DNA from 3 places in the Subtercola endophyticus genome. Region 1 is predicted to be linked to each of the others. Evidence: predicted binding sites of a transcription regulator. Region 1 holds the regulator's gene; each other region holds the start of a gene.
The links. The regulator HrcA, encoded in region 1, represses chaperone genes, less so after heat shock. The targets are predictions, from matches to a motif close to TTNGCACTCGNNNNNNNCGAGTGCNAA.
Positions count from the first base shown of each region.

Region 2: a site for HrcA is predicted at 3,645-3,671, ahead of groES (co-chaperone GroES). Genes of this name have one in related genera too.
Region 3: a site for HrcA is predicted at 4,166-4,192, ahead of groL (chaperonin GroEL). Genes of this name have one in related genera too.

Region 1 covers NZ_CP087997.1:1,788,547-1,798,696, reverse strand. The annotation lists gene LQ955_RS08465 (NAD-dependent epimerase/dehydratase family protein) at 1-292, opposite strand, end outside; gene lepA (translation elongation factor 4) at 401-2,251, shown strand; gene LQ955_RS08455 (DUF1990 family protein) at 2,263-2,928, shown strand; gene hemW (radical SAM family heme chaperone HemW) at 2,976-4,214, shown strand; gene LQ955_RS08445 (DUF4870 domain-containing protein) at 4,236-4,697, opposite strand; gene LQ955_RS08440 (DUF4870 domain-containing protein) at 4,713-5,153, opposite strand; gene hrcA (heat-inducible transcriptional repressor HrcA) at 5,431-6,453, shown strand; gene dnaJ (molecular chaperone DnaJ) at 6,538-7,653, shown strand; gene LQ955_RS08425 (16S rRNA (uracil(1498)-N(3))-methyltransferase) at 7,706-8,497, shown strand; gene LQ955_RS08420 (histidine triad nucleotide-binding protein) at 8,582-8,962, shown strand; gene LQ955_RS08415 (PhoH family protein) at 9,060-10,046, shown strand; gene ybeY (rRNA maturation RNase YbeY) at 10,043-10,150, shown strand, end outside.
Region 2 covers NZ_CP087997.1:149,156-159,305, reverse strand. The annotation lists gene LQ955_RS00805 (ABC transporter ATP-binding protein) at 1-490, shown strand, start outside; gene LQ955_RS00800 (ABC transporter substrate-binding protein) at 802-2,130, opposite strand; gene rarD (EamA family transporter RarD) at 2,216-3,169, opposite strand; gene groES (co-chaperone GroES) at 3,265-3,561, opposite strand; gene LQ955_RS00785 (class I SAM-dependent methyltransferase) at 3,686-4,876, shown strand; gene LQ955_RS00780 (DUF4190 domain-containing protein) at 4,926-5,837, opposite strand; gene LQ955_RS00775 (hypothetical protein) at 6,022-6,582, opposite strand; gene LQ955_RS00770 (DUF4190 domain-containing protein) at 6,742-7,023, opposite strand; gene tsaD (tRNA (adenosine(37)-N6)-threonylcarbamoyltransferase complex transferase subunit TsaD) at 7,081-8,136, opposite strand; gene rimI (ribosomal protein S18-alanine N-acetyltransferase) at 8,133-8,708, opposite strand; gene tsaB (tRNA (adenosine(37)-N6)-threonylcarbamoyltransferase complex dimerization subunit type 1 TsaB) at 8,705-9,430, opposite strand; gene alr (alanine racemase) at 9,423-10,150, opposite strand, start outside.
Region 3 covers NZ_CP087997.1:377,638-387,787, reverse strand. The annotation lists gene LQ955_RS02035 (ATP-binding protein) at 1-1,447, shown strand, start outside; gene LQ955_RS02030 (hypothetical protein) at 1,548-2,045, opposite strand; gene groL (chaperonin GroEL) at 2,500-4,119, opposite strand; gene LQ955_RS02020 (cold-shock protein) at 4,260-4,463, opposite strand; gene LQ955_RS02015 (LytR C-terminal domain-containing protein) at 4,640-5,158, opposite strand; gene LQ955_RS02010 (DUF3263 domain-containing protein) at 5,219-5,506, opposite strand; gene LQ955_RS02005 (GNAT family N-acetyltransferase) at 5,592-6,074, opposite strand; gene msrB (peptide-methionine (R)-S-oxide reductase MsrB) at 6,166-6,567, shown strand; gene LQ955_RS01995 (nitroreductase family protein) at 6,577-7,113, shown strand; gene LQ955_RS01990 (GNAT family N-acetyltransferase) at 7,143-7,607, shown strand; gene LQ955_RS01985 (hypothetical protein) at 7,642-7,974, opposite strand; gene LQ955_RS01980 (GNAT family N-acetyltransferase) at 8,119-8,619, opposite strand; gene LQ955_RS01975 (alpha/beta fold hydrolase) at 8,716-9,450, opposite strand; gene LQ955_RS01970 (Ppx/GppA phosphatase family protein) at 9,580-10,150, shown strand, end outside.

The DNA of each region.
Region 1 (10,150 bases):
CGCTGCCCTCGAGCCCCGCGAACACGGCGGTCACGAACGCGTCGTCGAGGCTGGCACTGGAGGCGTCGCCAGGCGAAGCGACGTGAATGACGCCGTCGCTGGCGAGCGCCTGCGTCGTGATGAGTTCGCTGTCGCTGAGCTCGCCGATGACAGCACTGGCACCCAGCGCTGAAACCTCCGCGGCCTTGGCGTCGTTGCGCACCAGCGCGGTGACCTCCCGCCCCTGCGCGCGCAGCGTACGAAGAATGGATGATCCGACAAATCCGGTCGCGCCGGTCAGAAAGATGCTCATGACCCCAGTAAACCCCTGCCGCGCGCCCATGATTCCCTCGGCGAGCGCGTTGTCAGCGACAAGTCTCGTAAACTTGAGGGCACCATTGCCGAAAACTACGAGGAACGCGTGAGCCCCAGAGCAGTACAGGAACTCCAGCCGGCGTCGACCGACCCCGCGTTCATCCGCAACTTCTGCATTATCGCGCACATCGACCACGGCAAGTCGACGCTGGCCGACCGCATGCTGCAGATCACCGGCGTGGTGAGCGATCGCGACATGCGCGCCCAGTATCTCGACCGAATGGATATCGAGCGCGAGCGCGGCATCACCATCAAGAGCCAAGCCGTGCGCATGCCGTGGGCCCTCGACGGCCAGACCTACGCGCTGAACATGATCGACACTCCGGGTCACGTCGACTTCACCTACGAGGTCAGCCGTTCGCTCGCCGCCTGCGAGGGAGCCATTCTGCTCGTCGACGCCGCCCAGGGCATCGAGGCCCAGACGCTCGCCAACCTCTACCTCGCGCTCGACAACGACCTCACGATCATCCCCGTGCTCAACAAGATCGACCTGCCGGCCGCCGACCCTGACAAGTACGCGGCCGAACTCGCCGGTCTCATCGGCGGCAAGCCCGAAGACGTGCTGCGCGTCAGTGGTAAGACCGGCATGGGCGTCGAAGAGCTGCTCGACCTGGTGGTGGCGAGCATCCCTGCCCCGCAGGGCGACATCAACGCCTCACCGCGCGCCATGATCTTCGACTCGGTGTACGACGCGTACCGCGGCGTCATCACCTACGTGCGCATGATCGACGGCAAGCTCACGCCGCGCGAGAAGATCATGATGATGAGCACCAAGTCGACGCACGAGGTGCTCGAGATCGGTGTCTCGACCCCCGAGCCCACCCCGAGCCAGGGCCTGGCGGTCGGTGAGGTGGGTTACCTCATCACGGGCGTGAAGGATGTTCGGCTCAGCAAAGTCGGCGACACCGTCACCACGTTCCAGAAGCCCGCTACGGTCGCGCTGAAGGGCTACAGCGAGCCCAAGCCGATGGTGTTCTCGGGCCTGTATCCCATCGACGGTTCGGACTACCCCAACCTGCGCGAGGCCCTCGACAAGCTGAAGCTCTCTGACGCGGCACTGGTCTACGAGCCCGAGACCTCCGTGGCGCTCGGTTTCGGCTTCCGCTGCGGCTTTCTCGGCCTGCTGCACCTCGAGATCATCACCGAGCGTCTCGAGCGCGAATTCGGTCTCGACCTCATCGCCACCGCTCCAAGCGTGATCTACGAGGTGACCACCGATGACAAGAAGACCGTCACGGTGACCAACCCGAGCGAGTTTCCCGGTGGAAAGATCGCAAGCGTCAGCGAACCGATGGTCAAGGCGAGCATCCTGGCGCCCAAAGACTACGTCGGCACCATCATGGAGCTCTGCCAGGGCCGCCGCGGCACTCTCGACGGAATGGAGTACGTCGGCACCGACCGCGTCGAACTGCACTACAAGATGCCGCTCGGCGAGATCGTCTTCGACTTCTTCGACCACCTGAAGAGCCGCACGCAGGGCTACGCGAGCCTCGACTACGAGCCCATCGGCGAGCAGGTCGCCGACCTCGTGAAGGTCGACATTCTGCTGCAGGGCGAGGCCGTCGACGCGTTCAGCGCCATCGTGCACAAAGACAAGGCCTACGCCTACGGCGTGCTGATGACCGAGCGCTTGAAGAAGCTCATTCCGCGCCAGCAGTTCGAAGTGCCTATCCAGGCCGCCATCGGTGCGCGTATCATCGCCCGTGAGTCGATCAGCGCCATGCGCAAAGACGTTCTGGCCAAGTGTTACGGCGGTGACATCACCCGCAAGCGCAAACTGCTCGAGAAGCAGAAAGAGGGCAAGAAGCGCATGAAGATGGTGGGCCGCGTCGAGGTTCCGCAGGAGGCGTTCATCGCAGCTCTCAGCGGCGACACCGAAACGAAAGACAAGAAGTAGGCAGCACAACAATGGCAAGCGAACAGATCAGAACCCGGGCCACGCACAGCGGCCAGGCGCTGACCTATGCCGCCATCGGCGCGAGCCAAGCGCCCGACCTGCTGTACTACCCGCCGAAGGGCTTCAAGCCGTTCGAGTCGACCGTGCGACTCGGCTCCGGAATCGAGCGCTTCGAGTCCGCCGCCGAGGCGGTGCTCACCTGGGGCATCCAGCGCGGCAGCGGAATCTCCGTCGAGAACATCGAGCTGCCGCCCTCGAGCGAATTCGACTACGTGGGGCTCGTCTACGACGCCGATGGCAACCCGGTCGGCCCGCGCGAACTCGACGACAGCCATGTCTACACCGAAGACGGCACGCCGCACGTGGCGCCCGGCGTCACTGCTGAACTCGTCGTGCATATTCTCGGCGTCAAGTTCGTCGCCCCGGTTCGTGTGGTCTCGGTGACCAGCGACGAGAACCGTGTCGGTTTCGCCTATGGCACCTTGCCCGGGCATCCGGAGATCGGCGAAGAGAGCTTCATGATCGAACACCGCGCCGACGACTCGGTGTGGGTGACCATCCGCAGCTTCTCCAAGCCCAGCACCTGGTACTACCGCATCGGCAGCCCCATCGGGCGCTGGCAGCAGCGCAAGGCCACCAAGCAATACCTGCGCGCGCTCCTGCCGGCACGTGCCTGACGTGGTCGTCGGCGCGCTTCGCGAACCGGATGCCCGGGGTCTGACCCGTGGGTAGCGCGCTGCCCTTGGGCGACCCCGCACCCGGCGACGGCCTGCTTCCCGAGGGCGCGGCCGAACGCGCCGCCGGGCATCCGTTCGGCGTGTACCTGCACGTGCCGTTCTGCCGCGTGCGCTGCGGATACTGCGACTTCAACACCTACACCTCCACCGAGCTGCGCGGCGCGAAACAGGTCGACTACGCTGGCCAGGCCCAGCGTGAGGTGGCCTTCGCGGCAGACGTTCTCACCGCGTCGGGCGTCACCGAGCGCCCCGTCTCGACCGTCTTCTTCGGCGGCGGAACCCCCACCCTGCTGCCCAGCCACCAGCTCATCGGCATGCTGCGCTCGGTCGAAGAAGCCTGGGGTCTGGCTCCCGGCGCCGAGGTCACCACCGAGGCGAACCCCGACTCGGTGGATGCCCGCTACCTCGCCGAGCTCGCGGCCGCCGGCTTCACGCGGGTCAGTTTCGGAATGCAGTCAGCGGTGCCGCACGTTCTGCAGACCCTCGACCGAACCCACGACCCGGAACGCGTGCCCCAGGTCGTGGCGTGGGCCCGCGACGCCGGGCTCCAGGTCAGCCTCGACCTCATCTACGGCACCCCTGGCGAGACTCTCGCCGACTGGAGTACGTCGGTCGAAGCCGCGCTCGCGATGCAGCCCGACCATCTCTCGGCCTACGCGCTCATCGTCGAAGAGGGCACCAAGCTCGCCCGTCAGATTCGCACCGGGGTCTACCCGCAGCCCGACGACGACCTCGAGGCCGACATGTACGAGCTGGTGGATGCCCGCCTCGCCGCCTCTGGTTACGAGTGGTACGAGGTGAGCAACTGGTCGCTCACGGGTCCCGACACTCCGACATCGGAGTTCCGTTCGCGCCACAACCTTGCCTATTGGCAGGGGCACGACTGGTGGGGAATCGGCCCCGGCGCGCACAGCCACGTCGGCGGAACCCGCTGGTGGAACGTCAAGCACCCGGCGGCCTACGCCGACCGCATTCTTGCCGGAGTCTCGCCGGCGGCCGGGCGGGAGACGCCTGATGGCGAGTCGCGCGAACTCGAACGCGTCTTGCTGCTCGCGCGCATCCGCTCGGGGCTCGAGATCGCGTCGCTGTCGGAGGATGCTCGCCGGGAGGTGGCGGCACTGATCGCCGATGGCCTCATCGACGGAAGAGCCGCCCTCGCCGGGTCGATCGTGCTGACCCTGCGCGGGCGGCTCTTGGCCGACGCGGTCGTTCGCCGCCTCACCTGAGCGAGGCCGTGAACGAATGCCTTATTTGACGAACTGAATCGCACACCACTTCGGGTACGTGTACAGCTCGCCCTTGTTCGCAGCCAGAGCGGCGATGATGCTGAAGATGATGTCGATGATCCAGGCCGCGATCAAGATGAACACACCGATCAGCACGATGCTCAGGATGCTGCCCACGATGTAGGCGATGAGAATCGTCAGCTGAAAGTTCAGAGCGGTCTTGGTGTGCTCTTGAATGAACTCACCGCGGTCTTTGAGAACGAGGTAGCCGATCAACGGCGGCAAGAAGCCGAAGATGATGCCACCGATGTGGATGAGCGTGGCCCACAGTCGCTGGTCGCTCGGGCTCAGCGGTGCCTGGGGCGCGTAGCCGCCGGGCGGGGGAACAGGCGGCCCGGGAGGCGGGACCGGCGGACCCGGCGGTGGTGGCACAGGCGGCCCTCCGACGGGAGGCTGGGCGGGAGGAGGGGGAACGTTCGACATATCGTTGCCTTTCGATTACTTGATCCACCGGTAGTTGAACGGATAGCGATAGGTGCCGCCGCCATTGACCCGCACTCCACCGATAATGGCGAAGACCAGGTTGACAATCAAGATCGCGATCCATACCAGGCTCAACAACAGCGCGAGAATGCCGCCGATGAACGGAATGAAACCGAGAATCGTCGAGACGATATTGATGACGACGATCGCTCCCGTGACGTTGATCGTCCAGTTCAGAGCCTCTTTGCTCTCGTGGTTCACCAGCGGGCCACGGTCTTTGAACACGAGGTAGATGATGAGCGCGGGAATCAGCAGAATGATGTTGCCGAAGTGGGCCAGGCTCGCCCACAGCTTGTCGTCTGCGGCAGACAGGGGAGCGCCGGCAGCGGGCGCCGAGCCCGTCGGCGGCTGATAGGCCGGAGGCTCGTAGGGCGGGGTAGCGTTCGGATCAGACATGAGATCGCCTTTCAGACGGTCGGAGCGGTTCGGCGGTTTGCCGGCGCGTCATGTTCGCGTGCGCATCGTTCCCCAAGCCCTGCGAGGCACGCTGAACATGCTCATGCACAAGATAATGCCCCCGCAGAGCACATGCAATGATTTTTGCTCAGCGTGTTGATTACCCGCGCGGCCCACGCCCATCGAGCCGGGATATAATTGGCACTCTGAAGACATGAGTGCTAAGCACCCGGGCGTAACTCCCGCGCGAGAATCCGGCACGAGAAAGGCGGCAAACGTGGTCTCTGAACGCAGCCTCGAGGTTCTCCGTGTCATCGTGCGCGACTACGTCGCCTCCCGCGAACCGGTGGGCTCGAAGTCCATCGTCGACCGGCACTCGTTCGGTGTCTCGGCGGCGACCATCCGCAACGACATGGCCCTGCTCGAAGAAGAAGAGCTCATCGTCGCTCCGCACACCTCGTCGGGCCGCATTCCCACCGACAAGGGATACCGGCTCTTCGTCGACCACCTCGCCGACCTCAAGCCGCTCTCGAGCGCGCAGCGTCAGGCCATCGAGACGTTCCTGGGGTCATCCGTCGACCTCGACGACGTGTTGGCCCGCACCGTTCGCCTGTTGTCGCAGCTGACCCAGCAGGTCGCGCTCGTGCAGTACCCCTCCCTCTCTCAGGCGAAGGTGCGGCACGTCGAGCTCGTAGCGCTCTCGGCCACCCGTCTGCTGACCGTCGTCATCACCGACACCGGCCACGTCGAGCAGCGCATCGTAGAACTGCCCGCGCCGGCCGACGACGAGTTCTTGGCGGATGCCCGGGCCCGAGTCAACGCGAGCGTCTCCGGCCTCGGGCTCGACGACGCGGCAGCGAAGCTCTCCGGGTTCGCCGACCAGTTCGCTCCGCAGCGCCGCGCAACGGTCGACCTCATCGCAGCGACGCTGACCGAGCAGATCACTGCCAATCGTCAAGAGAAGCTGATCATCGCGGGCGCCGCCAACCTGGTTCGCACTGAGGGCGATTTTGTCGGCAGCATTCTGCCGGTTCTCGAGGCGGTCGAAGAGCAGGTGGTGCTGTTGCGCCTGTTCAGCGAGATGCAGGCCGACGAGCACGGTATCTCGATTTCGATCGGCCGCGAGAACGCCTCGTTCGGCCTCGCCGAGACCTCTGTTCTCGCCAGTGGGTACAGCTCGGCCGGCGGCGCACTGGCGCGGCTGGGCGTGCTCGGCCCGACCCGCATGGACTACTCCAGCAACATTGCGGCCGTTCGCGCGGTCGCCCGCTATCTCTCGAAGAGTCTCGGCGAATCCTGACGCCGTCGCTCGCCTCCCATCCAGTCCACGCGCACTCTGACGAGTTCGCGCTCGGCATGACCACAAACAAAGGAGAAGCCCTTCGTGGCTGACCACTACGACGTTCTCGGTGTCGAACGAACCGCGACCCCTGACGAGATCAAGAAGGCCTACCGCCGGCTCGCTCGCGAGTTGCACCCCGATGTGAACTCCAGCCCCGATGCCGAAGAGCGCTTCAAGGCCGTGACTCACGCCTATGACGTTCTGAGCGATCCCGGTCAGCGCCAGAGCTACGATCGCGGCCCCCAGGCCGGTTTCGGCGGCGGTGGTGGCGGTGCCCAGGGTTTCGGCGGCTTCGGCGACATCTTCGAGACCTTCTTCGGCGGCCAGCAGGGCGGCCAGCGCGGCCCCCGCTCCCGCGCCGAACGCGGTCAAGACGCCCTCTTGCGTGTCGAGGTCGATCTCGGCGAGGTCATTTTCGGCACCCACCGCGACCTCGAGGTCGACACGGCCATCCTCTGCGAGACCTGTAACGGCTCGTGTGCCCAGCCTGGAACCTCCGAGGTCACCTGCGACATCTGCCACGGCACCGGCCAGATCTCCCGCACCGTGCGCTCGCTGCTGGGCAACGTCATGACCAGCTCACCGTGCGGCACCTGCCGCGGCTTCGGCACGATCATCCCCGCGCCCTGCGTCACCTGCCAGGGCCAGGGCCGCGTGCGCGCTCGCCGCATCATTCCGGTCGACATCCCCGCCGGGGTCGACACCGGCCTTCGCCTGCAGATGCCGGGCCAGGGTGAAGTCGGCCCCGCCGGCGGCCCGCAGGGCGACCTGTACCTCGAGGTGAAGGTGCGCCACCACGACGTGTTCAGCCGCAACGGCGACGACATTCTCTGCACGCTCGAAGTGCAGATGTGGGATGCGGTGCTCGGCACCACCACGACCGTCAACGCGCTCGACGGCGACGTCGAGGTCGAACTTCGGCCGGGCATCCAGAGCTCAGAGGTGGTCACGGTGAAATCGCGCGGTGTGACGAAGCTGCGCGGTGGCGGCCGGGGCGACCTCAAGATCGGCGTACAAGTGGTGACGCCCACGAAGCTCGACCATAAGCAGAAAGAGCTCGTGAAGCAGCTGGCCGCGGCCCACAAGTACCCGTCGCCGACTCTCGGGCAGTTCCAGCAGGGGTTGTTCTCGAAGCTGCGCGATCGGTTTCTGAACTGAGCGGGCGAGTGGATGCCCGGCAAGCCGTTCGCGAACCAATAGGCTTCTGGGCGTGAGTTCCCTTTACCTGCGCGAAGACCTGCGAGACACTCCCCACGAGGTGGGCGACGTGGTGTCGTTGCACGGTGAGGAACAGAAGCACGCGGTCAAAGTGAACCGAATCCGGGTCGGCGAAGAGACCTCGATCGGCGACGGGCGCGGCCTTCTGGTGCGCGGGCCGGTGATCGCCGTGTCGTCGACCGTGCTGAGCATCGCTGTCACGCACGTTCTCGACGTTTCTGTGCCCGAGCTCTCGATCTGGCTGGTGCAGGCGCTCGCCAAGGGTGACCGCGACGAGCTGGCTATTCAGGCTGCCACCGAACTCGGCGTCGACGGTGTCGTTCCGTGGGCGGCCGAACGGTCGGTTTCGCGCTGGACCGGCGACAAGGTCGCCAAGGGTGTCGAGCGCTGGCGCACCATCGTGCGCGAGGCCACGAAGCAGTCGATCCGTGCCTGGGTGCCAGAGGTGGCCGACCTCCACACGACAAAAGATCTGCTCGCGCTCGCCGAGTCCACGAAGGTGCTCGTGCTCGAGCCGACGGCTGAGCTCTCGCTCAGCGGAGTGGACCTGAGCGCCATCGTGCAGAGCGACCTTGCTCGCGAGGGTGTCGTGCGCAATCCCGACCAGACGGTGCCTGACCTCGTGCTCGTGGTCGGCCCCGAGGGGGGAATCGCCGAGCGCGAACTCGAAGATCTCACGAAGGCGGGCGCCCAGCCGGTCAAGCTCGGCCCGGGCATCCTGCGCACCTCGTCGGCCGGGCCGGCGGGGCTCGCGGCGGTCAACATTCTGCTCAAGCGCTGGTGACGTTCGCGCACAGCGTCGGGCGGCACTCGCTCGGGCGCTCGCCTGCCGGGTCGCCTGTCAGGCGCTCCGCTTAAGATGGAAGACATGTCAGCTTCAACCGAACCGTCGATCTTCAGCCGCATCGTCACGCGCGAGATTCCGGCCACCATCGTCGCCGAAACCGATCGGGTAATCGCTTTCACCGACGTCGCTCCGAAGGCTCCGGTGCACATTCTCGTCGTGCCGAAGACGCAGCAGTACACGAACGTCGTCGAGCTCGCCGCGGGTGATCCCGCACTGCTGGCCGAGGTCATCGCTGTCGCGAACGACGTGGCGGCAGAGCAAGCCGACAACGACTTCAGACTGATCTTCAACACCGGGCAGGGCGCCGGCCAGACCGTCTTCCACGTGCACGCACACGTGCTCGCCTGGCCCGACGGCACGGGAGCGACGGGCAGCGAAGAGGGTTCCCTTGCCACGTTCTGATTTTTCGGCGGGCTCGCTCGCTCGCGGTACCGCGGCCGGCACCGGCGTGCGCTCCGGCCCGCTCTCCGACGCGGTCATCCACGTCGACGGGCTCGCCATGGTGCGCCTGCTCGGCCCGCAAGACCGGCTCGTGACCCTGGTCGAGAAGCAGTACCCGACGGTCGGGCTGCACGTGCGGGGCAACGAGATCACGCTGCAGGGCCCCTCGGCCGACGTCGAGTCCGCTCGTCGGCTCATCGAAGAGCTGGTCGAGATGGTGCGCAACGGAAACGACGAACTCACCGAGATCGAGGTGACGGCCTCGGCACGGATGCTCGACTCGGGTACTGCGACCAGCCCGTCTGACGCCCTCGGCCAGCCCATCCTGAGCGCCCGCGGCCGCACCGTGCGTGCCAAGACGCTCGGGCAGAAGCAGTACGTCGACGCCATCGACGAGAACACCATCGTGTTCGGAATCGGCCCGGCCGGCACCGGCAAGACCTACCTCGCCATGGCGAAGGCCGTGCAGGCGCTGCAGCGCAAAGAGGTCAACCGCATCATCCTGACCCGCCCCGCGGTCGAGGCCGGCGAGCGACTCGGTTACCTGCCGGGATCGCTCACCGACAAGATCGACCCGTACCTCCGGCCGCTCTTCGACGCGCTGAACGAGATGCTCGACCCGGAGGTCGTGCCGAAGCTGCTGGCCACCGGAACCATCGAGGTCGCGCCTCTCGCCTACATGCGCGGGCGCACGCTCAACGACTCGTTCATCGTGCTCGACGAGGCGCAGAACACCACGCCCGAGCAGATGAAGATGTTTCTCACCCGGCTCGGGTTCGGCTCGCACATGGTCGTCACCGGCGACATCACTCAGGTCGACCTGCCGGTCGGCACCAGCGGCCTGCAGGTCGTTCGCGGCGTGCTCGACGGCATCGACGACATCCACTTCGCTACGCTGACCAGTGCCGATGTCGTTCGGCATTCGCTCGTCGGCCAGATCGTCGACGCCTATACCGGTTACGAGCAGACGCAACTCGCGAATAAGGCGCAAGCCGCGGCTCGTCGAGCGGCCGCACAGCTGAACACTCAGGGAGACCCCGCATGAGCATCGAAGTCAACAACGAGTCGTCGATTCCCGTCGACGAGAAGGCGTTGTTGCGCCTCGCGACCTATGCGCTCGATCAGATGCACGTGCATCCTGATGCGGAG
Region 2 (10,150 bases), 1.6 Mb from region 1:
CTTTCCGTCGCTCACCATCGAAGAGAACCTGCAGATGGGGCTCTTCTTGCGCCCCAAGCTGCTCAAGGAGCGCCTCGAGGCCATCTTCGACCTCTTTCCCGTGCTTCGTGACCGCCGCACGCAGCGCGCGGGTTCCCTCTCGGGTGGTGAGCGTCAGTCGGTCGCCATGGCGCGTGCGCTCATGATGGATCCCTCGGTGCTGCTGCTCGACGAGCCCTCCGCCGGCCTCTCCCCTGTGCGACAGGATGAGACGTTCATCCGCACCCGCCGCATCAACAAGACGGGCGTGTCGATCATCATGGTGGAGCAGAACGCTCGCCGCTGCCTGCAGATCTGCGACCGCGGCTACGTGCTCGACCAAGGCCGCAACGCCTACACCGGCACCGGCCGCGAGCTGGCCGACGACCCCAAGGTCATCGAGCTCTACCTCGGCACCCTCGCCAAAGACGTCGAAGAGGAGTCGGGCCACAACGCCCCCGGCGCCATCTAGCCCCGCTCTCCCCGCCCGCGGCTCTCGCTGCCCCACCTGCTCGTTCGCAAGGCCCCGCCCCGGTTCATCCGGCAGCGGGGCCTTTCGCGCTCGCCCTCTCCCTCCCCCGCCCCGCTCCCCACCGCCCCGCTCTCTCCCGCGAGAGCGATGGATGCGGACGAGAGCAACCGCCCCGCTGGTCGCTCTCGTCCGCATCCATCGCTCTCGAAGCCGGAGCGCGACCGGACGGGGCGGTGGCGGGCAGGCACGAAGAAGCCCCCGCACCGGATGAACGGGGCGAGGGCTTCTCGTGCTACGAGGGTTCGAACTCCTTAGTAGGAGGTCTCGCCTTCGATGGCCGACTGGAACGTGTAGGTGTTGTCGGCGTTGTACTTGTAGATGCCGATGAACGCGCTCGACGGCTCGTTGTGCGAGTTGAACGGACCGATGCCCGACTGACCCGTGTACTGGATCTCGGTACCGGCCGAAACCAGCGGAGCACACTCGGCGTACGAGGCACACTTGGTGCCGCCGTTCGCACCGGAGACAGCCGCGAGTTCCTTGTTCAGGTCTGCCGAGACGTTCGACTTGGCCTTCAGCGCCGCGAGGGCGGTGAGGGTGGTCGCGTCGTAGGCCTCAGGAGCGTAGGAGAAGTCCTTGAGGTCTGCGTTCTCTGCACCCTTGTACCAGGAGACGAGCTGAGCCTTGAACGTGTCGTTCGGCTGAGCACCGGGGATGGTGCCCTGGGCGCCGGTGAGGGTGCCCGCCTGGAAGTCCTTGCTGTAGTCGGCGGTGTTGCCGTCTGACAGGTAGGTCTTGGACATGTTCCAGCCCTGAGCGACGAGCTCAGGGATGATCGACTTGGTCTCGTCGAACGCCAGGATGACGATCGCGTCGGGCTTGCTGGCAAGCGCCGCGGTCACTTCAGCCGAGAACGTGGTCTGGCCGGGAGGGAACTCCTGGCCGGCGCCGGTAGCGCCGTAGACGACGGTGCCGCCTGCAGACTCGATGCTCTTCTGCGTGAAGTCACGAAGACCGGTGCCGTACGAGTCGTTGAAGACCAGGAAGGCGACCTTCGAGTTGCCGTCACCCGTGATGAGCGAGCCGAGGGCTGAACCCTGAACCGAGTCCGGCGGAGCGGTGCGGTAGTAGAACGGACCGTAACCGCTGAGCTTGGCCGAGGTGTTCGCCGGCGAGATCTGCGTGATCTTGGCCGAAGCGAACGCGTCGACGACGTTCAGCGAAACGCTCGACGACGCGGCACCGATGGCCACCGACGGCTTGGCCGTGATGAGCTTCTGAGCCGAAGCGGTCGAGACGCTGAGGTCGGTCGAGTCACCCGAGTCGGTGGGGAGGATACAAGCCTGCTTGCCATCGACGCCGCCCGCAGCGTTGATGTCTGAGACCGCGAGGCCGACACCGGCCTGCTCCGGCGGGTTCAGGTAAGCGAGGCTACCGGTGATGGGGAGGATGGTACCGACGACCAGGTTGTTGGCCGTTGTGGCATCGCTCGCGCAGTCGGTCTCAGTGGCCGACGCCGACGAAGACGCCGAAGAAGATGGAGTTGAGCTGCCCCCGGAGGCACAGCCGGAAAGCATGATGGCAATGATGCCTGCTCCGGCCAGAATCGATGTCCGGAGGGCATACTTGGATTTGATCATCCTGTGAACCCTTTCATTGTGCTCGCGAGCATGGAGCCCCCGGGCGGAGGCACCCTCGCGTTCATTAGGGTCCAACCTATGGTTTCTATGTTTCGAGTGTGTTTTCTGTGTGTGCCGTGCGAATATCGTTAGCAATTTGTAATCCAGCTGAGCGTCGGGTGTGACGGCTGTTTCGCACCACATCGACCGACAGGATGATCAGCGCGACCCACACCAGCGCGAATCCCGCGAGGCGTTCCGGCGGCATCGGCTCGCCCAGAACCACGACTCCGATGATGAACTGCAGCACCGGGGTGAGGTACTGGATGAAGCCCATCGAACTCAGCGGAAGTCGCTTCGCGGCCGCGGCGAACATCAGCAACGGAATAGCGGTGATGACACCCGCGCCCACCATCGCCGTCGTGTGCCAGCCGTTGATATTGCCGAAGGTGAGCCCCGTGGTCGCTCCGACGACACAGAGTTGCACCACCACGATCGGCACCAGCCACATCGACTCGAGGGTGAGCCCGTTCACCGCGTCGATGCGCGGCCCGACCTGCTTCTTCAGCAGCCCGTAGAGCCCGAACGAAAAGGCGAGCACGAGCGAGATCCAGGGCACTGCGCCGTATCCCACAGCGAGCACCACCACAGCGATGCCGCTCAGCCCGAGGGCGACCCACTGCATGCGGCGCAGTCGCTCGTGCAGCAGAAAGACGCCCAGCAGAATGGTGACGATGGGGTTGATGAAGTAGCCGAGCGACGCTTCGACCACGTGTCCGCTGGTCGTGGCCAGTACGTACGTCTGCCAGTTGATGTAGATCAGCACGCCGGCGACGCCCATGGTGAGAACCAGTCGGGGCTGCCGCAGCACCGCGAACAAGCTCGGCCAGCCCCGTGTCACGGTGATCAGCACGATGCAGAAGGCGAGCGAGAACACGACACGCCAGCCCACGATCTCGAAGGCCGAAGCGGGGGCGAGAGCCAGAAAGTACAGGGGAAGAATTCCCCAGATGAGATAAGCGCCGATGGCGAAGAGCGCACCGACGGTCGTGCCCCTCATCTTCGTGCTCTCGCTGCCGGGCACTGCGTTAGAAGGAGCCGCGTTAACCGAAGGAGACCCGGGCGTCGAGGGCCCGGGTCTTCTTCTACTATTCACTATCGAACGATAACAGCCAGCACGTCGCGAGCCGAAAGCACCAGGTAGTCTTCGCCGGCGTACTTGACCTCGGTTCCGCCGTACTTCGAGTACAGCACCTTGTCGCCGACGGCAACGTCGAGCGGCACGCGGTTGCCGTTGTCGTCGATACGACCGGGGCCGACAGCCTCGACGACGCCTTCCTGCGGCTTCTCTTTCGCCGTGTCAGGAATGACCAGACCAGATGCGGTGGTCGTTTCTGCCTCGACCTGCTTGATAACGATGCGATCCTCGAGCGGCTTGATGGAGACCGACACTGTTGACCTCTTCTTTCTTCAGTTCAAAGTCAAATTTTTGGCACACTCACACTGAGAGTGCTAACTCGAGTTTAGGGGTTTCGTTAGCAGTCGGTCAACCTGAGTGCCAGCGTAGACTGACCGCATGCAGCGCACCGACCTCGAACAGCTGATGACGGCAGAGGGCCTGCGATTGCTCGACTCGCTGCCGCCGTATACGAACGGATCGAGCATCCTTCGCTCCGTAGCAGACCTGCGCAAGCAGGGCCACTCGGCCGCGCTCGTCGGCGCGGTGATGACCCAGGCCCGGTTGCGCGCCAAAGCGAAGGTGAAGTTCGGCCCGTTCGCCGAGCGGATGCTCTTCACCGAGTCGGGGCTCGAACAAGCCACGCGGTTGAGTGTGGCGGCGGCGCACGCTGGCCGCTTCCAGGCCGCCGGGCTCACCCGGGTCGCCGATCTCGGCTGCGGAATCGGTGCTGACGCACTCGCCTTCGCCGCCCTCGACCTCGAGGTGACGGCCGTCGAGCGCGATGAGATCACGGCGGCAATCGCCGCCTACAACCTCGCGCCGTTCCCCTCGGCGACGGTTGTGCACGGTGACGCCGAGACGTTCGATCTCGAAAGTGTGGATGCTCTCTACTTCGACCCCGCCCGCCGAACCTCGGGGCACACGAACACCGCGCGACTCACCGATCCCGCCGACTTCAGCCCGTCACTGGATTTCGTGTTCGAGGCCGCTCGGTCGCGGCCCACGGGTGTGAAACTGGGTCCGGGGCTCGACCGGGCGCTGCTGCCCGAGACGGGCGAGGCGCAGTGGATCTCGGTCGACGGGCAGGTCGTCGAGACCGGCCTGTGGTTCGGTTCGGTGGCCCGCCCGGGCATCCGTCGCGCCGCGCTGGTGATTCGAGGCGACACGCGCCACGAATTGACCGCCGCCGCCGATAGCGACGACGTCGAGCAGGGCCCGCTCGGCGGGTACCTCTACGAACCAGACGGCAGCGTGATTCGGGCGCGGCTGATCGGCGACCTCGCGCGCACGATCGGGGCGCACCTGGTGTCGAGCCAGATCGCCTATCTCACCGCCGACGCGCTGGTCGAGACGCCGTTCGCCTCGGCGTTCCGCGTGCGCGAGGTGTTCCCCTACAACGTCAGCAGCCTGAAGCGTGAACTGCGCGCGCGGCGCATCGGCAGCCTCGAGATCAAGAAGCGCGGCGTCGATGTCGACCCGGCCGCCCTGCGCCCGAGGCTCGCGCTGCAGGGCCCCGAGCAGGCGACCCTCTTCGTGACGCGCGCCGAGGGCCGTCACGTGGCGATTCTCGCCGACCGCCTGCCCTGAGCAGAGCGGCCGGCGAGCGCAGCCCGTGAGAGCGGGTCAGTGAGAGCGGTCAGTATGAGTAGCGGTCGTTCGACGCGATCGCGATGATGATGAAGATCCACCAGATGAGCGACACTGCGATGCCGGCGAAGCCCGTGATGATGGCGGTGATCCAGAAGCCGCGCGAGGCCGCCTCTCGGCTGCGGCCGAAGAAGCCGAGCACGATGGCGGCGATCGAGAAGATGAACCCGCCGACGCCGATGCTGAAGATCGAGATCAGAATGCCGAGGATGCCGGCCACCATTCCGATGATGCTGAGGATGGGTGCGCGCGCGGCAGATGGGGCCGCATAGCCGGCCGGCGGTGCGCCGTACTGCGGGCCGCCGTAGCCGGGCGCGGCGGGCGCTCCGTACCCCGGTGCCTGCGGGGCGCCGTAGCCGGGGGCGGGAGGCGCGGCCGGGGCGCCGTAGCCGGGGGCGGGTGGTGCGGCCGGGGCGCCGGGGTACGGAGCCTGTGGCGCGGCATAGCCGGGCGCCTGCGGGGCCCCGTAGCCGGGGGCGGGAGGCGCAGCCGGCGCGCCGTAATTGGGCGCCGATGGGGCCGCGGGGGCCGCGTAGTTCGGGGCGGGCGGCACCGGAGGGGCCGTGTAGGCGGGCGGCGCGGCAGGCGGAGCGTAAGCCGGTGGGGCGCTCGGCGCAGCGGGCGCGGCGTACTCGGGAGCGGCGGGGGCGATGTACTCGGGCGCAGCGGGAGTGGCGGGGGCGATGTATTCCGGCGCGACGGGCGCCACCGGCGCGGTGTACGACGGGGCGGGCGGCGCGACCGGAGGAGTTGGCGCCGGAGGTGCCGCGGGCGGGGCGGTAGGCGGCACATCGGGGGCCGGCTGCGCCGGGGGCGTGTCGGATGCAGCGGGCGGCACCGTGGCCGCTGGAGGCGCCTGCTCGGGGGTTCCCTCGGCGGCTGGGCTCTGTGGATCGGTCATGATGACCCTTCCTTCTGCGTATTCGGTCTCTGGCTCTTCATCGAGCCTATCGAGAGGCAGCAGACATCCGTCAGCCCCACTCGCGCCGAGCGGCACATCACGACACAATTCATCGGCAGAGACGGCGAATGGCGCGGAGCCGAAGCGCCGCGCCATTCGCCGGTGTTAGTGGTCAGTGGTCAGATCAGTAGCTGTAGCTGTTCGAAGAATTCGCGCTGACGACGATGAAAACGACGAACAGAATGATCAGAATGATCGACAACAGAATTCCGGCGAAGCCGGTGATGATGGCCGTGAGCCAGAATCCGCGGGCCGCCGGCTCTCTGCGTCGGCCGATGAAACCGAGCACAACACCGGCTACCGAGAAGATGAAACCGCCGATGCCCCAGCTGAACAGCGAGATGAGCAGGCCCAGAATGCCCGCGACCATACCGATGATGCTGAGAATCGGCGACCTGGTGCCCGGTGCTGCATAGCCTGCGGGGGGTGCACCGTATTGCGGCGCGCCGTATCCGGGCGCGCCGTATCCGGGTGCGGCGGGCGGGGCACCGTACTGAGGCGCGGCGGGCGCGCCGTAGTTCGGGGCAGGCGGCGTCGGCGGAGCGGGCGCTGCCACAGGCGGAGCCGTGTACGCGGGCGGAGCGGGCGCGACCGGTGGCGCGGCGGGCGGAGCCGGTGGTGTGGGTGCCACCAGGGGCACTTGCTCGGGAGTTCCGTCTCCGGTGGGTGTGTTGGGATCGGTCATGGTGACCTTCCTTCCGCTAGTTCGGTGCGTGAGCGCCCTCGTTACGTGGGTGAGCGCTTCGATGCTTCGGTGTGCTGCTCCCTGTGGCGAGCCTACTGAAACGGGCTTTTTCGGGCATCCACTTGCGCAGCGACCCGTGAATCAGTAGGGAGCCGTGAATCAGTACGTGGTGACGGTCGCCGAGTTCGCCGCAATCGCGATGATCACAACGAAGAGGATGATGCCGAGCACGAGCTCGACGAATCCGATGATGATGCCCGCGAGCGCCAGGCCGCGACCGCTCTCGCCCGTGCGCTTGATCTGGCTCAGCGCGACGAAACCGAGGATGATTCCGATGATGGTGAACCCGACGATCGACACCACCAGCGAAACGATGGCGAGCACATTGGTGCGGGGTGCGACGGGGCCGGTGGAGGCTCCGTACGGGGCAGGACTGGTCATTGTGATGCTCCTTCAGGTCGTGCCCATAGTGGCAGTGTCAATGACGAGGTGTCAACGTCAGGCCTGTATCTGCGTGACGGGCAGCGTCGAGTCCGCCCCGAAATCGAGCGTCGATGGCCCGTGACCGCGCATGATCAGCTGCGCGCCGAGTGCCGCGATCATCGCCCCGTTGTCGGTGCAGAGCGAAAGCGGCGGAATGCGCAGCGTCACCCCGGCGAGCGCCGCGCGTTCTTCGGCCAGCGACCGGATGCGCGCGTTCGCGACGACTCCCCCGCCGAACAGCAGCCGTGGCACCCCGAAGTCGGAACACGCCGCCAGCGCCTTGGTGATGAGCACGTCGGCGACGGCCTCACGAAAGCTGGCCGCGACATCGGCGAGCGGAATCTCTTCGCCCCGATCGCTGCGCGCCTCGACCCAGCGCGCGACAGAGGTCTTCAGCCCCGAGAACGAGAAGTCGTAGCGGTGCGCGGCCATGTCTTTCGGCTGGCTGAGCCCGCGCGGAAACCGAATGGCCTTCGGATTGCCTCCCACGGCGACCCGATCGATGTGCGGACCGCCCGGGTAGGGCAGGCCGAGCACCCGCGCCACCTTGTCGAAGGCCTCCCCCGCGGCGTCGTCGATCGTCTCGCCGAGCAGCTCGACGTCGCCGACGAGGTCACGCACGTACAACAGCGAGGTGTGCCCGCCCGACACGAGCAGCGCGATGGTCGGGTACTCCAGCGGCTCGGAGTCGGGCGTCACGAGGTCGACCCCGACATGCCCGACGAGGTGATTGACCGCGTACAGCGGCTTGCCGGTCGCGAGCGCCAGCCCTTTCGCCGCCGCGACACCCACCATCAGCGCTCCCGAGAGACCCGGCCCGCTCGTCACGGCGATCGCGTCGATGTCGTCGAACGTGAGCTGAGCCTCGGCGAGGGCGGCGTGGATGGTCGGGGTCAGCGCCTCGAGGTGCGCACGCGCCGCGATTTCGGGCACCACTCCCCCGTACCGCGCATGCTCGTCCATCGACGAAGCGATGGCGTTGGCCAGCAGCGTGCTGCCGCGCACGATGCCGATGCCCGTCTCGTCGCAGGATGTTTCGATGCCGAGCACCACGGGAGCGTTCACGTTCATGCGCCGGCCTCCGGCTGGTTCGGGTGGCGGGTCAGGCCCAAAGTGTTCGAGCCGGCTGCGTTCGAGCCGGCGGCGTTCGAACCGGCGGCGTTCGAGCCGGCCAGGTCGAGGCGCATCACTACTGCGTCGACGTTGTCGGGCTGGTAGTAGCCGCGCCGCACGCCGATGTCGGTGAATCCGAGCGTTCGGTAGAGGTGCTGCGCCCCGGGGTTGTCGGCCCGAACCTCGAGAAAAACGCGCCGTGCGCCGCGCCGGGCGGCCTCGGCGATGAGCGCCTGCATGAGCTTTCGGCCGAGGCCCTGCCCCCGGGCATCCGGAGCCACAGCGATCGTCTGAATGTCAGCATCGGCCGCGCCCCGCGGGCTGAGCAGCCCCGCGTAACCCAGCAGGGCGGCCGATGGATGCTCGGCCCGCTCGGCCACGAGGTAGTAGGTGTGGCGCAGCTCCAGATCGGAGCGCATCATCGCCGGGCTCCAGGCGTCGTTTTCGAAGGTAGCCGTCTCGAGCGCCATGATGGCGTCGAGATCAGCCGGCCCGGCGACGCGCATGACGCAGTCCAGAGCGTCGGTCATCGCTGGGTCACCCGCTTGGCTCCGGTCGAGAGGGTGACGTCGGGCGAGCGGAGGTAGAGCGCACGGTCGTCGGCGAAGGCGGCTCCGCTGCGGCGCAGGTCGGCCGCCACGAGGCCGAGTGCGGCAGCCGAGACGTGCGCCGCGTCGAGTTTCGCGGCGTGCGGGTGCGGCAGGGCATCCGGTTTCGCGAGGCCGGGGCCGTCGAGGCGCACGGGGGCGGAAGGCGCGATGGCGGGCTGTGCGGGGGTGGAATCGGGCACCGAAGCCGCGGTGGCCGCGGCGGACGCGGTGGCCTCGGTGGCCTCGGTGGCCTCGGGCAGCGTGTAGAGCGACCAGTAGACCTCGCGGCGGCGGGCATCCGAGACGACCAGCAGCTCGCCGCGGTGACCGTCGTGCTGCGCCACGCGCGCCACGGCGTCGTGGCTGACCACAGGCAGCACCTCGATGCCGCGGCCGGTCGCGAAGGCATGGGCGGCGGCGATACCGACCCGCAGGCCGGTGAACGGCCCCGGGCCCATACCGGCAACCACCGCGGTGATGTCGCCGGCCGAGACGGATGCCTCGGCGAGAGCCTGCTCGATCAGCCGGCCGATGACTTCGGCGTGTTTCATCGTGTCGTAGCCGTTCGCTTCACTGAGCACACCGTGCTCGGCGTCGACGACGGCGACACTCGTGCCGGCCGATGTGTCGATGGCGAGAAAGAGTTCGCGGCGATCAGACATCTGTCGCTCCTTCTGCGTCGGCGCGTCGCGAACGCCGAGAACGCCGGTAGAGCGACACGAGACGCGGCTCGACGGGCTCGTCGAGGTCTTCGGCGGAGTCGGCGGATGATTCGGAGTCGGCGCCGGCCACATCGGCGTCGGCAGCGGCATCGGTTGACGCGCCCTCGCTGATCGTCGCAGCGGGGGTTTCTTCGCCCTCCGCAGCGCCGTCGCCCAGCGAGACGGCGTCGGTACTCCCGCCGGCGCCACGCGGGCGCTCGATCACCAGCTCGAGGTAGTCGTCGACGATCGCCTCGATCATTCCGGCGCCCCACTCGACCACCACGATCGAGGAGGCGAAGTCGATATCGAGATCGTCGAGTTGGGCGGCACCGTCGAGCCGATAGGCGTCGACGTGCACGAGCGGAACGCCGGTCGCGGCATTCGGATGTGTTCGCGCCAGCACGAACGTCGGGCTCGTCACCGAGCCGCGCACCCCGAGCCCGGCGCCCAGCCCCCGCGTGAACGTCGTCTTTCCCGCCCCGAGTTCGCCGGTCAGCACCAGCACGTCGCCCGCGCCCAGCCGCCCCGCGAACTGCTCGCCGAGCGCGCCCATCGCCTCGGGGTCGCCGATGACCCACGTCTCAACGGGGCCGTCGTCTGCGCCGTGCACGTCGCCGTGAACTGCGCCCTGCGCGTCACCGAGCACGCCCGAAACGGTGCCGCCCGCGACTTCCGCTC
Region 3 (10,150 bases), 1.4 Mb from region 1:
GCTGTCTCCCACCTCGGCCGAGGTGGCGAAGAAGCCCATCTACTCGGTCAGTTCGACGGGCAACAAGTCGGAGTGGCACGCCATTGTGCAGTCGGTGAATTTCGCCGACAACTCTTCGGGCACGCTGGTCATCGCGTCGTCGCTCGACAATACCGACCGCATCACCACCACGTATCTGTCGATCTTTCTCGCCTTCAGCATCGGCGTGGTCATCCTGGGCGCCATGCTCACGCGGCTGCTCGTGACCAGCACCTTCGCTCCGCTGCGCGCGGTAGAGAAGACGGCGGCCGAGATCGCTAACGGCGACTTCAGCCAGCGCATGGCCGACGGCACGCCGAACACCGAGGTCGGCAGACTCAATCGTTCGCTCAACACGATGTTGAGCCGAATAGACAGCGCCTTTCGAGATCGCGCGAAGACCATCGACCAGATGCGTCGATTCGTCGGTGACGCCAGCCACGAGCTGCGAACTCCCCTGGTGTCGGTGCGCGGGTATGCGGAGCTGTACCGCATGGGCGCGCTGACGACGCCCGAAGAGGTCGCGAAGGCCATGGACCGCATCGAAAAAGAGGCGATTCGCATGGGTGCGCTCGTCGAAGACCTGCTCGAATTGGCCCGACTCGACGAGACCAAGCCGCTCAACCTCACTCGTATCGATCTGGTTCCCATCGCGGTCGACGCGGCTCTGGATGCCCGGGCCTCCAGCCCCGAACGAGTGGTCTCGATCATCCTGCCTCGCTCGTCGCAGCCGGTGAGCTTCGCGCCGGCGGTGGATGCATCACTCGGCGCGACGGCCGCACAATTGCTGCTCACCACGGGTGCTGAGGCGCAGGCGGATGCGTCGGTGACGATCGACGACAGGGCCGCCGCCGGAAACGCCACCGGGCCGATCGGGTTCGCCGGAGCCACGCTCGCGCGCTTGCGCCGGCGGCCGCGCACGCCCGGCGCCACCGGTGCGCCAGCAGACACGGGTGCCGTGCAGACGTTCGACGGTGCGGAATCGGCGGATTCGGGCGATTCCGCGGAAATCACCGCCACCGACCTCGCCTTGTCGAACATCGATTCCGACCCGCGTGACGGCGTGGCGCCCGTCGTCATGGCAGACGAAAACAAGATTCGCCAGGTCGTGGCCAACCTCATCGGCAATGCGCTGCGCTTCACGCCGTCTGACAGCCCCATCGAGGTGTCGGTGCAGGTCGACGAGGCTCGGCACGTCGCGGTACTCGATGTCATCGACCACGGCGAGGGCATCCCCCCGCAGATTCGCGAGAAGATCTTTCAGCGCTTCTGGCGCGCCGACTCGTCACGCACCCGCGAAACGGGCGGCAGCGGCCTGGGCCTCGCCATCGTCTCGTCGATCATCGCCGCCCACAACGGCACCGTCGAAGCCGTCGAGACGCAAGGTGGCGGCGCGACCTTCCGCGTCACCCTGCCTTTGGCGCAATAACCGCTCAGCGCCCCAACTCGCGCTGCACGGTCCGATCGTGGTGAGGCAGTTACGTCTGTTCTGAGGCCGGTGTAACGACCTCAGAACAGACGGGGCGACCTCACAAAGCCGCAAACGAACTCCGGTCGGCAGCCGAAGCGACGGGCCGAGCCTCCCGAACTACCAGGCTGACGCCGGCCTGGCGGGCCGCCTCGCGGCGCCACGCCACGGCGCGCTCGGTGGCAGCATCACCGCGGCCTGCCGGGTCGACCGACACGATGAATTCGGGCACGAACAAGGCACCCGCCGCCGCGAACGAGCGGTGGGCCGAGCGGATGATCGCCGCACCCCACAGCTCAGGATGAGGCAGTGACGGCGCCACGATGAGGCAGCGCAGCTCGACGGGGTGTACCGACGCGACCGGACCCCACCAGATGGCGCGTGCCACCGGACGAGCGTCGGGATCGTCGTCGACGAACGCGAGCCACGTCCATTCGCGGCGCACGCGACCGGCGGCGAGCTCGATGCCGTACTGCTCGGCATCGACCCACGCGATCGGATCGCGGGTTGAGAGATTGAGTACCGACTGGTCGTCGGCACGTTGAGATACACGGAACACGGGAGACTTCCTCCGAAAGATGTAGCGGAGGCGCTTCCTGGTTCGCGCAGCCTATGCTGCGAACGTACCGTGTGGGGGAAGCGCCGGGATGAGAGTGGGGGTCACTGCGCGAAATGCTGCAGATCGAGTGGCTGCGCGAGTAAACGCTGCTGGCCCTGCCGAAGTCGGCCCTGTTGTGAAAATCATCATCCTGGTTCACCTCCCCATGCATTCGAAGTCTGTGCGGAACGTTCGCCCGCGGTTGCCCACCCTAGCGCGCAAATCAGACAGCGCGCAACCGTTCTTTCGTACTGGCCCGCGATATCGGCGGAATTCGGCGGCCTCGACGGCGAATTCCGTGGCCTGCGGCGCAATCAGGTTGGCGCCACCAGACATGCCGGCATTTTGCCGCACGGGGGGCGGCAAAATAGAAAAGCGGCCGGCCCGAAAGGGCCGACCGCTTTTCGCAGCTAACTCAGAAGTCCATTCCGCCGGTCGGGTCACCCGCGGGAACCGGGTTGCGCTCGGGCTTGTCGGCCACGACGACCTCGGTCGTCAGGAACAGACCGGCGATCGATGCAGCGTTCTGCAGGGCAGAGCGCGTCACCTTCACCGGGTCGTTGATTCCGGCGGCCAGCATGTCGACGTACTCGCCGGTTGCGGCGTTGAGGCCGTGACCGGTGGGCAGGTTGCGCACCTTCTCGGCGACTACACCGGGCTCGAGGCCCGCGTTGACGGCGATCTGCTTGAGCGGAGCGTCGATAGCGACCTTGACGATGTTCGCGCCAGTTGCCTCGTCACCCGTGAGCTCGAGCTTCTCGAACGCGGTCTTGCCGGCCTGGATGAGAGCGACGCCACCACCGGCGACGATGCCCTCTTCGACTGCTGCCTTTGCATTACGCACGGCGTCTTCGATGCGGTGCTTGCGCTCTTTCAGCTCGACCTCGGTCGCAGCGCCGGCCTTGATGACGGCAACGCCACCGGCCAGCTTCGCGAGGCGCTCTTGCAGCTTCTCACGGTCGTAGTCGCTGTCGGTGTTCTCGATCTCGTTGCGGATCTGCTGCACGCGACCGGCGATGAGGTCGGCGTCGCCGGCACCCTCGACGATGGTGGTCTCATCTTTGGTGATGACGACCTTGCGTGCGCGGCCCAGGAGGTCGAGCGTGACGTTCTCGAGCTTGAGGCCGACCTCTTCAGAGATGACCTGGCCGCCGGTGAGAATGGCGATGTCTTGCAGCTGAGCCTTGCGGCGGTCGCCGAAGCCGGGAGCCTTGACGGCGACCGACTTGAAGATGCCACGGATCTTGTTGACGACGAGCGTGGCGAGTGCTTCGCCATCGACGTCTTCAGCGATGATCAGCAGCTGCTTGTTGGCCTGGATGACCTTGTCGACGATGGGCAGCAGGTCTTTGATCTGCGAAACCTTCGAGTTGACGATCAAGATGTAGGGGTCTTCGAAGACGGCCTCTTGACGGTCGGGGTCGGTCACGAAGTACTGCGACAGGTAACCCTTGTCGAAGCGCATACCCTCGGTGAGCTCGAGCTCGGTACCGAACGTGTTCGACTCCTCGACGGTGACGACACCCTCTTTACCGACCTTGTCGATCGCCTCGGCGATCAGCGCGCCGATCTCGGGGTCACCAGCAGAAATCGAGGCGGTCGCCGCGATCTCTTCTTTGGTCTCGATCTCTTTAGCGTTGTTGACGAGCTCGGCGATGACGGCTGCAACAGCCTTCTCGATGCCCTTCTTCAGGCTGATCGGGTCGGCGCCGGCTGCAACGTTGCGCAGACCTTCGCGAACCAGAGCCTGAGCCAGAACGGTAGCCGTCGTGGTTCCGTCGCCAGCGACGTCATCGGTCTTCTTCGCGACCTCTTTGACCAGCTCAGCGCCGATTTTCTCATAGGGGTCGTCGAGTTCGATCTCTTTGGCGATCGACACACCATCGTTCGTGATGGTGGGCGCGCCCCACTTCTTCTCGAGTACGACGTTACGGCCGCGCGGGCCGAGTGTCACCTTGACCGCGTCGGCCAAAATGTTGAGTCCACGCTCGAGGCCGCGTCTGGCCTCTTCGTCGAAAGCAATAATCTTTGCCATGTGTGTTTCTCGTCCCTCCCGGGCGTCATGAAAGATTCATAAAGGTTTAGCACTCAGATGGTCCGAGTGCTAAGACCAATACTGGCACTCACATGGTGAGAGTGCAAGTAACGCCCAGGCGACGAGAAGGATGTTCGGGGTTATGCCAAACGAACGGACTCCGCCTGCGGGCCCTTCGACCCGGTGCCGACCTCGAAGATGACCTGCTGGCCCTCTTCGAGAACCTTGTACCCACCCATGTCGATGGCTGAGTAATGAACGAAAACGTCCTGCCCGCCACCTTCTACCGTGATAAAGCCGTAGCCTTTTTCAGCGTTGAACCACTTGACGGTTCCGTTCGCCATTGTTACTCCCAATTACTGTGTTACGTGCCCGTCGCTTCGATTGAAGTGACCCGTTTTTCTAGTAAAACGGTGCGGCTCGGCAAAACAGGGTGGTGTGACCACAATTCAACAAGAATTAAACAAACCGGAAATACTCAGGCTGAAATCGGCACGATTCTGCTCGAGCCGGGGCCGAATCAGCCGGCAGGGTCGACGTAGTCCGTGCCGAGCACAGCGGTGAGTGTGGCGCCCTGAAACTGGTCGGAAAGCGAGATGGAAATTCCTCCCAGCGCGGCTGCCAAGCCCTTCGCTGCACCCTCGCTCGCCGCATCGGAGTAGTACACCGTCGAGGTCGTGATGTCGGAGGTACTTGCATTGGCCTCGGCCCCCACCGTCCATCCGGCTGCGGTGGCCCGATCGCCGGCTCGCGTGGCCAGACCGCTCGTGGTCGTGCCGTTCAGAATCGTCACCGTCGCGGCGGGATCGGTGGTCGGCTCGACCGTGGGCACCGGAGTCGCGCTGTCGCTCGACGCCGCACTCGACCCGCCGCCGATAGCACTCGTGAACTGATTGCTGTTGTCGACCGCGAAGAGCCCGACCACGCCAAGGCCCACGAGCACACCAGTGGCCAGCGCGGCCCAGGCGAACGTGATCCAGCCGCGCCCGCGCCGCTTCGGGCCGCGGTGGGCGCCGCGACGAGCGAGATCGGTGGGCACGCGATCAAACGAGTCTCGTTGTTGTGTTGCCATAGAAGAGGAGGGGCCGTTCTGGTTCGCTTATTCGCCACGCGGCAGCAGACGGGCAGCGCGCGCTGCCAGTCGGGTATCTCTCAGCCGCCTGAGTCGTTTGATGAGCATCGGGTCGAAAGCGAGCGCCGCCGGGTCGTCGATGAGTCGATTTAGAATCTGGTAGTAGCGGGTGGCCGAAAGGCCGAACTCGGCGCGAACCGCCTGCTCTTTCAACCCGGCGTGCTGCCACCAGCCGCGCTCGAATTCGAGCACGCGGCGATCACGATCGTCGAGTGCGGGGGCCTCGGTGTGGGCTTGGGGTTCTGCCTTCGCCACACTGTTCCCTTCGCCCGAACTCGCTCGCACAGACCAGCGGCGGCGCGCCGCGGTGTGCATCATTCTAGGGTGGGGCGCCTTGGTGTCAGGTGAATGCCACGGCAGAGCGGTACATCGAACGGTGCGGGATGCCCGCTTCGACGAATTCGTCACCCAGGGTTTCGAAACCGAACCCGGTGTACAGCGGAACGATATAACTCTGCGCGTGCAACAGCATGGGCAGATGCCCGTACTGCTCTATGACGCTCTGGATCAGCTTCTGCGCGAGCCCCCGGCCGCGGTACTCGGCGTCGACGACGACGCGGCCGATGAGGTGCCGGGCATCCAATTGCTCGGGTTCGTCGTCTTCGATGACCCGCAGGTACGCAACGATGCGGTTGCCGTCGGTGCGGTTTCCGTCGGCGATGAAGAAGTGAACGGTCGTAGGCTCTCTGTCACGGTCATCCAGTTCTTCTTCGTCGACTTTCTGTTCGACGTAGAAGACGTTCGTGCGCAGGCGGAGAAATGCGTAGAGCTCGTCGGTTGTGAGTTCGCTCCACGACTTCTGAATGATGGAATTGTCAGGCACGGGGGCCAGTTTACTGTGATGATAGATGGCGATCCGAGCGCTGCAGTTCGACTGAGCACGCACCGATTCCGGGGCGAATAGAAGAGGCAAAATGACGTACGACGTATCCAAGAGCGACGCCGAGTGGCGAGACGAACTCAGCCGCCAGGAGTATGCCGTGCTGCGCGAGGCCGCTACCGAGCGCCCGTGGACGGGTGAGCTGCTCGACGAGAAGCGCGAGGGCGTCTACCGCTGCAAGGCGTGTGGGCAGGAGCTTTTTCGCAGCGACACCAAGTTCGACTCGCACTGCGGCTGGCCAAGCTTCTACGCTCCGAAAGAGTCTGACGCGGTCGAGCTGATCGAAGACCGCAGCCTCGGCATGCTGCGCACCGAGGTGCGCTGCTCGAACTGCGGTTCGCACCTGGGTCACCTCTTCGACGACGCTCCCCAGACCCCCACGGGCGACCGGTTCTGCATGAACTCGGTGTCGTTGTCGTTCGACGAGACGGCCTGAGCCAGCGGGGTGTCGGCCTACGACAGTCTCTTACGGAGGCGCTCTCTCTCGAAGGTGGGGCCCACAGCCCCTTCGCACCTCGAGCTCCTGCGTTTCGTCGATGCGGCGGGTACCGTCGCCGATCACAGCTCACTGCACCCGTGGCGCTTCATCTCGCTACGCGGCGAGCAGCGTGACCGGCTGGGTGAGGCGTTCGCCGAGGCGGATGGCGGCGATGTGGTCAAGTACATCTCGAAGGCCCGCCGGGCTCCCCTGCTGATCGCCGCTGTCGTATCGACGCGGCCGAGCAGCAAGATCGCCGACTGGGAGCAGGAGGCGGTCGCCGCGGGCGTGACCCACAACCTCTCGTTGCTGCTCGACGAAGCCGGCTGGGGCGTGATGTGGCGTACCGGTCATCTGACACGTACGGAACCGGTGCGCCGCATGCACCGACTGGCGCCGAACGAGCAGCTGCTCGGCTGGCTGTACGTGGGCGACGCTCCCGGTGGTCCGCGCGAGCTTCGGCGTAAGCGCGTGAACCCGTCGGATCACCTGAGCGAGCTGTAGTGGGCGACGGGCAAGCCGAACCTGCTGGCGTGACATCCGGCGCTGCGGTCGTGCGCCGGGCGGGCATCCGGCAGCTCGACGAGGCAGCGGCGCTGTTCGACTCGTATCGGCAGTTCTACGGTTACCCCGCCGACGCCGCGGCAGCGCGCGACTACCTCGAGGCGCGCCTGAAGGCGGGCGAATCGGTCGTGCTGCTCGCCTACCTCGACGACACCGAGGGCGCGGTCGGGTTCAGCCAGCTGTACCCGTCGTTCTGCTCGCTCGACCTCGCGCCGATCTTCGTGCTGTACGACCTGTTCGTCGCCCCGCGGGCACGCCGCCGGGGCGTAGCGCAGTCCCTGCTGACCGCCGCCGGCGCGCACGGCCGGAAGACGGGCGCCTCTCGCCTCGAACTGTCGACCGCGCTCGACAACACGCCGGCTCAGACGCTTTACGAATCACTCGGGTGGATGCCCGACAGCACCTATCGGCACTACGAGCTGCCGCTGCGCTAGCGGTCAGGGGCTGACTCGGCGGTCGGCTCGGCGTTCAGTGGCGAGCGTGCAGCCCGAGCGGGTTGACCGGGTCTGGCGAGAGCCTGGCCGAAGCGTCGATGAACTCGTGCACGTGCTCGGCTACGTACAGCGACGCCTCGGAGAGCGTCGGTGTGGAGGTTACCCAGACCCTAAGGCCGCTCTCGTCGCAGCCGTGCGTGTAGACCCCGAAGAGGATGAGCGGGCCGTCGCTGTAGCGACGGATCCAGCTGAGGCAGCGCCCGTCGTGCGCCAGAAACCACACATCGTCGCTCCACGGAGTGGGTGCGTAGACGACGTGCGGCTGCGTCTGGCCGAGGTCTGCGGTGGTACCGATTGGGGTGCTCACGGCATCAGGATATGTCGAACCCCTGACAAAACGCCGCACGATCGCGGGTGAGCGTTAGAGGATGTCGCAAAACGGCAGCATTCTGGCGGTGGTCGCGCTCTCCGGGCATCCGGTGCCGAGGCGTGCCTCGCGACCACGACCGCGTCAGTCGAGCTGCAGGCGCATGTGCTTCAGATCGAGCCAGCGCTCGAACTTGTAACCGACCTGTTTGATGTCGCCGCAGTCTTCGAAGCCGAGGCGTTCGTGCAACCGGATCGAGCCCGCGTTACCCGCCTCGATCGCCGCGATCATGACGTGAAAGCTCGCCTCCGACGCGCGCGCGATGAGCTCGATCATGAGCGCCTCGCCGAAGCCCTGCCCCGTGCGGTCATGGCGCACATAGACCGAGTTCTCGACCGTGTGCCGGTAACCCTCTTTGGCACGCCACGGGCCGTAGGTGGCGTAGCCGACGACGTCGTCTCCGTCGTCGCCCTCCGCCGCCACCAGCGCGAGCTGACCGGCGCTGCGGTGCGCATCGAGCCACGCCCGGCGTTCGCTGAGGGTGGCAAGCGTGTCAGTCCAAATGGCGGTCGAATGCTCGATGTTGTAGTTGTGAATCGCGAGCAACTGGGGCAGATCGGCGTCGGCGGCCTCACGGATCAGCATGCAGACTCCCCTCCTCGAGTGTTCACCCTCAGTCTAGGAGTCGAGCATCCACGCCCGTGAGCCGCGGCCGTCAGCCGCGCCGGTCAGCCACGCCGGTCAGTCGCCGAGGTCGAGCGAGGCGACCGCCGCGAGTATGGCCGCGAGCGCCACGTCGGGGTGCGAGACCATCGACACGTGTGAGGCGGCGACCTCGGTGATGGTGGCATTCGCACGCTCGGCCATGCTGCGCTGCGTGGCCGGCGGAATCACGCGGTCTTCGGTGCCGACGACCGCCCAGCTCGGGATGCTCTTCCAGGCCGCAATCGCAGACGGAGTGGTGTTGGCACCCAGCGTGATGGGCCGCTGGCTCGCCACGATGAGCCAGCGATCGGCTTCCGAAAGGTCTTGCGCGAAGGAGTTGTGCACCGTGTCGGGCTTCAAGAACGCCTCGGCGTCGCCCTCGGGTGCGCCCGGGTAGCCTGCGATGTCGAGCACAGCCGTCGGGTCGGGTACGTCGAGCGCAGAGCCCGATCCGCCGAGAATCTGAAAGACGGTCTCACCGATCTCGGGGATGAACGCGTCGACGTAAACCAGAGCGCGCACGTCTCCGCCCTCCGAGCCGGCGTTCGTGACGACCACGCCGCCGTAGGAGTGCCCAACGAGCACAACCGGGCCCGAGGTGCGCTGGGCGAGGAACGAGGCGACGTAGGCGGCATCGCTCGCAACACCGTGCAGCAGGTTCGGCGGCGTCAGCACCGTGAAGCCCTGAGCCTGTAGCTCTTTCGAGACGGCGTTCCAGCTCGAGCCGTCGGCCCAGGCTCCGTGCACCAAGACGATGGTGGGTTTGGTCATGGTTGTACCCCTTCAAGACTCGTGATCTGCGATTGTGATCGTGCTTGTGATCCGGTTACGTCCGAGTGAGAGCGCGCTCACCTGCCCGCAGCATACGCCCGGCGGCCCGGCGCGCGATAGGTTCGATTCATGCGACTTGGGGTTCTCGACATCGGTTCGAATACTGTTCATCTGCTGTTGGTCGATGCGCACCCGGGGGCCGCCCCCGTGGCGTTCGGTTCGCACAAGCGGGCGCTGCAGTTGGTGGCCTATCTCGACGCCGACGGAGCCATCTCTGAGGAGGGGCAGCGCGAACTGCTCGACTTCATCGGCGAGGCCGCAGACTTCGCCCGCACCAACAACGCAGAAGATCTGCTCGCCTTCGCCACCTCGGCCATTCGGGAGTCGGCCAACGGCGACGCGGTGCTGGCGCGGGTGTATGCCGAAACCGGCATACGACTCGAAGAGCTCAGTGGCCCCGACGAGGCGGCATCCACTTTTCTCGCGGTGCGGCGGTGGTACGGCTGGGGCGCGGGCAACATTCTCAACCTCGACATCGGCGGCGGCTCGTTCGAGCTCGCCATGGGTACCGACGAGCATCCGGAGCTCGCACTCTCGGTGCCGTTGGGGGCCGGGCGTCTCACCTGGGACCATCTGCAGGCCGACCCGCCGACCGCCAAGAGTGTGAAGGCCACCCGCAAGTACATCAGGTCGATGCTCG